2 regions of the Oceanobacillus sp. M60 genome follow, and region 2 is predicted to be linked to the other one. Evidence: a T-box and tRNA genes for the amino acid it is inferred to sense, from the RefSeq annotation. Region 2 holds a T-box; the other holds one or more tRNA genes.

Region 1 (4,116 bases), on a different contig from region 2:
ATGTACATTTTCCATTTAGGGAAGTTTCCTTCTTCAATAGCAGTGTACAAATCACGTTGGTGACTTTCGCGGTCTTCACCGACAACTTTTGCAGCTTCTTCGTTTGTAAGGTTTTCGATACCTTGCTGTGTTCTGAAGTGGAATTTCACCCATACGCGCTCGTTATTTTCATTATATAAGCTGTATGCATGGCTTCCGAATAAGTGCATGTTGCGGTAAGATTTTGGAATCCCGCGATCAGACATAACAACAGTTACCTGATGAAGTGCTTCTGGTAAATTAGACCAGAAATCCCAGTTTGCATCAGCATTCTTCATATTTGTTTTTGGATCACGTTTTACAACATGGTTCAAATCTGGGAAACGTTTAGGGTCTCTCATAAAGAATACAGGCGTATTATTACCGACTAAGTCCCAGTTTCCTTCTTCTGTGTAGAATTTCATCGCAGTACCGCGGATATCGCGTTCTGCATCAGCAGCTCCGCGTTCACCAGCTACGGTAGAGAAACGGATAAACATGTCTGTTTTCTTCCCGACTTCAGAGAAGACTTTTGCTTTTGTATATTTAGTAATGTCGTTAGTAATCGTTAATGTTCCATAAGCTCCGGATCCTTTTGCGTGCATACGGCGCTCAGGAATTACTTCGCGATCAAAGTGTGCAAGCTTTTCAAGAAACCAAAAATCTTCCATTAATAATGGACCACGTTTACCGGCCGTTTTAGAATCATCATCATTTGGAACAGGAGCTCCAAATGCAGTGGTCATTTTTCTTTTTTCACTCATAGATAGTTTCCCTCCTATATATTAAATACAATTATTATAATAACATAATAAATAGTAGATTGCTATTAATATTCTTGTTTAATTTGAATGACATTTTTTTATTTTGATATAGAAGTCCTTCTTGACGGTGGGTATCGTATTTTTAAGCAAATGTTAGTAAAGTGTTGTTTTCTTTTAGAATAAAATAATATATTAGATAAGTGATTCTACTAATTCTCAATTAAGTTTTTTAAATGAGAATAAAACTCTTAGTATAACTGAAATATAAGATAGAGAATAGAAGTTCCGACAGCTTCTTTTTTATGTTAAAATGAGTTGTCATCAGTTAAACAATTTTTGGGAATTTCTGATGGCGTATAATAAAGAAGTATGTTTTGAATTGTCAGGAAGGTAAGAAGAACATTAAAATAATGAAGCTTTCTTTATATATTGGAGGTTGAAACAGATGGACCCAATGCCGGAGGAAGAATTGTACCAGTTAGTTAATCAGCTGTCAGAAGCTTTCTTTAATAAAACGTTTATGGACAAAGTACGATTTAACTCCCGTCTGCGGACAACTGGAGGGAGATATATCCCAAGTAAACGATTAATTGAATTGAATCCCAAATATGTACTGGAATCTGATAAGGAAGAGTTTCACGGGATTATTAAGCACGAGCTTTGTCATTACCATTTGCATATTGAAGGAAAAGGGTACCAGCATCGAGATAAAGATTTTAGAGAATTGCTTGCAAAAACGGGCTCTCCCCGTCATTGTAAACAGCTTCCTTCGAATCAGCAGCGCTACCAGCATATATATGAATGCCAAAAATGTAAAATGGTTTATAAAAGAGTAAGGAAAGTAGATGTATCCAGGTATCGATGTGGAAAATGCAGGGGGAGATTACATCTGATTTAATTTTTTTCAATTAAGTATTGACGAATAATATGATCCATGATAAATTAATGTAGCTGATATGAAATGACAGTTTTCATTCATTGCGAATGACCTGTTCAGCAGCTTTGTCGAATGGCTTGGATTTTTGAATAACTTTCTAAGCGAAAAAAACTTTTTAAGAAATTTAACAGTTTTTGTTGACAAAAAACAGGATATATTGTATGATATTTCTTGTTGTTGCGTAATTAGGATATTACATAGATAGTGACTGATTACTTTTATATTCCACAGTAGCTCAGTGGTAGAGCAATCGGCTGTTAACCGATCGGTCGTAGGTTCGAATCCTACCTGTGGAGCCATTATTTGGAGAAGTACTCAAGTGGCTGAAGAGGCGCCCCTGCTAAGGGTGTAGGTCGTGTAAGCGGCGCGAGGGTTCAAATCCCTCCTTCTCCGCCATTTTAATTTTCATAATGGCCCGTTGGTCAAGCGGTTAAGACACCGCCCTTTCACGGCGGTAACACGGGTTCGAATCCCGTACGGGTCATCTTTCTAAGAAATCAAAATAAATAATTGGTCCGGTAGTTCAGTTGGTTAGAATGCCTGCCTGTCACGCAGGAGGTCGCGGGTTCGAGTCCCGTCCGGACCGCCATTATAGTTGGGCCATAGCCAAGCGGTAAGGCATCGGGTTTTGATCCCGTGTACCCCAGGTTCGAATCCTGGTGGCCCAGCCATTTTCTTTTTAGAAGGAATACATGATAATACTATTACAGATAATAGTATTTTTTTATTGATAGGGACTATAAATAATGACCTGTCATATATAGGAGCCATTAGCTCAGTCGGTAGAGCATCTGACTTTTAATCAGAGGGTCGAAGGTTCGAATCCTTCATGGCTCACCATTTTTATCTTGCGGATGTGGCGGAATTGGCAGACGCGCTGGAATCAGGCTCCAGTGTCCGTTAAGGACGTGGGGGTTCGACTCCCTTCATCCGCACCATTTTTTTATATTATGCGGTCGTGGCGGAATGGCAGACGCGCCAGGTTGAGGGCCTGGTGGGTGAATAACCCGTGTGGGTTCAAATCCCACCGACCGCATCATATGTACAAACCAGTCATATCAAGGGTTGCAGACCTTTGATATTTTTTTATGCACTCATTTTTCTATATGAAATGGGTGTTTTTTTATATAGTTTTGACCAGTTTTTGACCATGTGAATAAATGGTAAAAATGAAACGTTCGGATTTAGAATAAATCATCTAATTTGTCAGCAGTTTCTCTTTGCTTACTAGAGAACAACTAAACATTAATTATCGTAGTAATGGATGAGCGCCCCAGGCGTTCTTTAAAGGTTACGTGTTCTTCGCTTTGAGGAACTAGTAAAGCAACGGGAAAATACCTTAAATCATGTCAGTAGATAGCTTCAAGGTTAACGTGTTCACCAATTTTTCGATGAGCCTGTTAAAAATATCTCTAGTTGCTGGAACATATTGACTTGAAAGAATGTAAACCCAATAAACCAGCTCAATAAAAGATTTATAATATTCATAATATAAATCTTTTTTGGTATAATTACTTTAATAAATAAGAATGTAGTGATTTTATAAATGAGTTAAATGAGGCAATCACTGCAAGGTTGTAAATTATTAACAGGTGGTGTGATGCTTATGAAACAGGCTTTATTTCTTATCCTGGACGAATACCAGATTGGGAAGGTGCTTACTTATCAACAACATTAAATCAGAGGGAGGATTGGTCGGTTCATACGATTTCTTTGGAGGATACGGTAAGTTCCATTGGCGGTTTTAGAACTGCTGTCGATTAAATCATTGGTTCTGAACCTGAGGATGCTCATCTATTGGTAACGGTAGGCGGGAATACATGGAATAATGATAATAAAAAGCTTTTGCATCTAATCAAAACGGCATTTCAAAATAATATACCTGTTGGAGCTATATGCGGAGCTGTGGATTATTTAGCGAAAAACGGTTTTCTAAATCATTATAATCATACGGGTAACTCTGTTGATGCTTGGAAGGGCTATGAAAATTATCATGCTAAGAGCAGTTTTTTTCAGCAGCAAGCAGTAACAGATAAAAATTTAGTCACTGCAAACGGAACAGCTCCGATTGAATTTACACATTTGATTTTAGAGTTGATTGAATTTGATACCTCCGAAAATATTAAAAAAATGATGTATATGTATAAGCATGGATTTTATAAATACTGTGAAAAATATGGGAATCCGTTTAGATAATCTTCGCTTGAAATAAAATGAAAATTATGATTATAGTAGAATTGAGTATAGAGATTGGGGAGAATTGTCCTGAAATGAATATGACAAAAGGTTGTATCAGAATAGCTAGAAGGATTTGTGGAGGGATAACGTGTCAAAAGGATTAAAAATTATCTTGCTTTGGTCGCTTGCTTTCCCTGCAATAATCACCATTGGCCGTAT
Region 2 (4,116 bases):
GCTGTAATGCTGGGAAGTATTTTTGCCGGAACAAAGGAAAGCCCTGGAGAAACAGAAATTTTCCAAGGACGTCAATATAAAGTATATCGCGGTATGGGCTCTGTTGGAGCAATGCAAGCAGGCTCCAAAGACCGTTATTTCCAAAGTGAATCAGAGAATAAAAAGCTTGTTCCAGAAGGCATTGAAGGACGTATTGCGTATAAAGGCTCGCTGGGAGATACCTTCCATCAGCTGGCAGGCGGTTTACGCTCCGGCATGGGATATTGTGGAACGAAAAATCTGGAGAGCTTAAGAAACGATTCCCGATTTATCCGGATTACCGGGGCTGGGTTGAAGGAAAGCCATCCGCATGATGTTCAGATTACGAAAGAAGCACCGAACTATTTTATGCAGTAAAAAAGAGAATAATTAAGCAATTTAGTTGATGACAAATTTGTGTCATACGGTCGTAAAAAAAATAGATGGAGGATGTTGCTCCATCTATTTTTTTATGAATTTTTATGGTAAAATGTGAAGCGTGCTCAGCAGAATACATAGAACGTATGTTGATGGCTATATTATTAAACGGAGGTACGGAAATGTGAGAAAGTCTATGAAAAAATTGTTTCTTTTGGTGGTTGCAGCAGCGCTTGTTTTAACATCTTTTGTTACACCATCCATGTCTGTGTATGCAGATGGATTAGATATAGAAGCGGAATCGGCTATTTTAGTGGATGCAGAAACGGGGAAAGTATTATTTGCAAAGGACCCGGATGTGGCATTGCCTCCTGCTAGCATGACGAAAATAATGACAGAATATCTCGTTTGGGAAGCAGTTGAAAACGGAGATATTTCCTGGGATACAACAACACAAATTAGTGATTATGCATATGAAATATCCAGCAATGATGATTTTTCAGGGGTTGGATTAAGACAGCAGCAAGATTACACAGTAGAAGATTTATATAAAGCAATGGCAATCAACTCAGATAATGCGACAACGATTGCACTTGCAGAGTTAATTGCAGGTTCAGAAAGTGAATTTGTCGAAATGATGAATGCAAAGGCAGAAGAACTGGGAATGCCGGAATATAAATTTGTTAATTCCAGCGGATTAGATAATGAGAGTCTGGGGGATAATTATCCAGAAGGAACAAGTCCTAACGATACAAACTTATTATCAGCCCGTTCAGCAGCAATTTTAGGGTCTGCATTAGTGAATGATTATCCGGAAGCATTAGAAATTTCCAGCGTGCCGAGTACGGAATTTGATGATCAGGAGATCCGTAACTGGAATTACATGCTGGATCATGATGCAGATTATTTACAGAAGCATTACTATGAAGGTGTAGATGGTTTAAAAACTGGTTTTACAACGGTTGCCGGTTATGCTTTTACAGGAACAGCAGAACGGGATGGACGACGTCTTATCAGTGTGGTTATGAAAACAGACAGTGAAGATGCCCGTTTTAATGAGACTGCAAAACTGTTTGATTATGGATTTGATCAATTTGAAACACAAGAATTATTCCCGGCAGGATATCAAGAAGAAGGCAATGAAACAGCTCCGGTTGCAAGAGGAAAAGAAAAAGAAGTAAATATTGGCATCAATGAAGGGATTCATGTTCCGATCAAAACTGGTGAGGAAGATCTGTATCATTTAGAATATAAAATTGATGAAGACAGATTGAATGATAATGGAGAGTTAGAAGCTCCAGTGGAAGCAGATGAAGTTATCGGAACAGTTACCGTTGTCTATGATGGAGAAGAAGAAGATTTTGGATATATTTCCGATGAAGCGAGTCAGGAAAGTTATGATTTAGTTGCAATGGACTCCGTTGAAAAAGCAAATTGGTTTATGCTTACGTTACAATCTATTGGTGATTTCTTTGTAAACATGTTCCAAGGTGCATTTAATTGGGTGAAGGGACTTTTCAGCTAATTTTTGCAGGAAGTCTTGCAACCTGATTGGAAATAGATTATGATGATATACAATCATTCATTGAAATAATAAAGCGTTGATAGGAAGCAGTAGCTGTTTGATTCTATCTATAGAGAGCTAATATCTGGTGCAAATTAGCGTTAGAATGCAGTGAATCCATCCTGGAGCATGCTTATTGAAGTGGTTCAGTCACGTAAGTAAGCACGGAGATACGACGTTATTCGTATATAAAGCCGGAAGAATCTGTCTGTATAGATTCTTTAACTAGGGTGGCAACGCGGGAAATATACTCTCGTCCCTTTCTACATAAGGGATGGGAGTTTTTTTATGGTTTTAAAGACATTAAAAATATAGGAGGTAATCAGTATGTTAGATATGAAATATGTACGAAATAACTTTGATGAAGTGAAGCAAAGATTAGCACACCGCGGAGAAGACCTTGGCGATTTAGACAAATTTGGCGAGCTTGATGTAAGAAGACGGGAATTGATTGCAGAGACAGAAAAACTAAAGGCAAAACGTAATGAAGTGTCTAAGGAAATTTCTGTTTTAAAGCGCGAGAAGAAGGATGCGGAGGAAGCCATAGCTTCTATGCGTGAAGTTGGAGATCAAATTTCTAAATATGATAAAGAATTAAAAGACATTGAGGAAACCCTGGAACATATCATGCTTTCTATTCCTAATCTGCCGCATGAGAGTGTGCCTGTTGGTGAAGATGAGGATGATAATGTAGAAGCACGTAAATGGGGAGAGGTGCCGGAATTTTCATTTGAAGCACAGCCGCACTGGGATGTTGCGACAAATTTAGATATTTTGGACTTTGAACGTGCAGCAAAGGTAACGGGAAGCCGTTTTGTTTTTTATAAAGGATTAGGAGCAAGACTGGAACGTGCATTATTAAACTTCATGATGGATCTGCATGCGGATAAGCATGGCTATCAGGAAATGCTTCCTCCATACATTGTGAATCGCCTGAGTATGACAGGAACAGGACAGCTTCCGAAATTTGAAGAGGATGCGTTTAAACTGGAAGACTGGGATTATTTTCTGGTGCCGACTGCAGAAGTCCCTGTAACCAATTATCACCGTGATGAGATTTTATCAGGAGAGGCGTTGCCGAAAAAATATGTTGCATTCAGCGCCAGCTTCCGTTCTGAAGCAGGTTCTGCCGGAAGAGATACACGCGGCTTGATTCGCCAGCATCAATTTAACAAAGTGGAGCTTGTGAATTTCGTGAAACCGGAAGATTCTTATGACACATTAGAAAGACTGACAGGGGAAGCGGAAAAAGTATTGCAGCTGTTAGAACTCCCTTATCGTGTGATGAGTATGTGTACAGGTGATTTAGGCTTTACAGCAGCGAAAAAATACGATATTGAAGTATGGATTCCAAGCCAGCATACGTACCGTGAAATTTCTTCTTGTTCTAATTTTGAGGATTTCCAAGCGCGCCGTGCCGGAATTCGCTTCCGCCGCGAAGCAAATGGAAAACCAGAATTTGTCCATACGTTAAACGGTTCTGGTCTTGCGTTAGGACGTACTGTAGCGGCTATTTTAGAGAATTGCCAGCAGGAAGATGGAAGTGTAGTAATTCCTGAAGTATTGCGTCCGTATATGAGCGGCATTGAAGTGATTGGCAAGTAATGATTAAGTAAGAGGCTCTCCATCTTTGGGGGCCTCTTATTTTTTGATAAAAAATATTGACAAGTCATCTTTGAGGATGATATAGTATATTTTGTTCGCTAGGAAGTGAGCAAATTAGCGTTATTTCATGGAGGTATACCCAAGTCTGGCTGAAGGGGTCGGTCTTGAAAACCGAGAGGCGGGTCAAACCGCGCGGGGGTTCGAATCCCTCTACCTCCTCCATTTAAAACAACCGTAAAAAATTGGAGATAAAAACCCGCAGCTTTCGTGCTGCGGGTTTTCTAATACATATATATGTTTACTCTCTATCTCTTCGCTCCAACAACGATTCTAATAACTGCTTTGGCAGCGGGAAGCGTTTGTTATCAAGCGGCAGAAAGTTAAGCTTGCTCTCTGCATGTTTATCCTCTTTTGCTTCATTGATTTCCGTATGAAGAAACTCCATCTTTTCATCCAGTTGATTTGCGATATTTGCACTGGTTGTTAATTCTTCTACCAGATGTGCCGGTACTTCCCCATCATATTTATAATAAATTTTATGCTCTAAGCTC

Evidence for each region. The T-box of region 2 lies ahead of serS (serine--tRNA ligase). A T-box ahead of a tRNA ligase gene usually reads a tRNA of that ligase, here a tRNA-Ser.
Region 1: it encodes a tRNA-Ser, which carries the amino acid that the T-box ahead of serS (serine--tRNA ligase) is inferred to sense. The anticodon was not compared.

Annotation. Positions count from the first base shown of each region.
Region 1 covers NZ_JBSSNH010000001.1:36,278-40,393, reverse strand. Annotated here, with positions in the region: gene ACW0TQ_RS00250 (catalase) at 1-782, opposite strand, end outside; gene ACW0TQ_RS00245 (SprT family protein) at 1,228-1,680, shown strand; tRNA gene ACW0TQ_RS00240 (tRNA-Asn) at 1,944-2,018, shown strand; tRNA gene ACW0TQ_RS00235 (tRNA-Ser) at 2,025-2,115, shown strand; tRNA gene ACW0TQ_RS00230 (tRNA-Glu) at 2,132-2,203, shown strand; tRNA gene ACW0TQ_RS00225 (tRNA-Asp) at 2,232-2,308, shown strand; tRNA gene ACW0TQ_RS00220 (tRNA-Gln) at 2,316-2,390, shown strand; tRNA gene ACW0TQ_RS00215 (tRNA-Lys) at 2,484-2,559, shown strand; tRNA gene ACW0TQ_RS00210 (tRNA-Leu) at 2,570-2,657, shown strand; tRNA gene ACW0TQ_RS00205 (tRNA-Leu) at 2,672-2,755, shown strand; partial or broken gene ACW0TQ_RS00200 (type 1 glutamine amidotransferase family protein) at 3,326-3,915, shown strand; gene ACW0TQ_RS00195 (hypothetical protein) at 4,046-4,116, shown strand, end outside.
Region 2 covers NZ_JBSSNH010000009.1:72,133-76,248, reverse strand. Annotated here, with positions in the region: gene guaB (IMP dehydrogenase) at 1-396, shown strand, start outside; gene ACW0TQ_RS19975 (D-alanyl-D-alanine carboxypeptidase family protein) at 581-1,921, shown strand; T-box leader at 1,989-2,224, shown strand; gene serS (serine--tRNA ligase) at 2,288-3,565, shown strand; tRNA gene ACW0TQ_RS19965 (tRNA-Ser) at 3,695-3,787, shown strand; gene ACW0TQ_RS19960 (GTP pyrophosphokinase) at 3,864-4,116, opposite strand, start outside.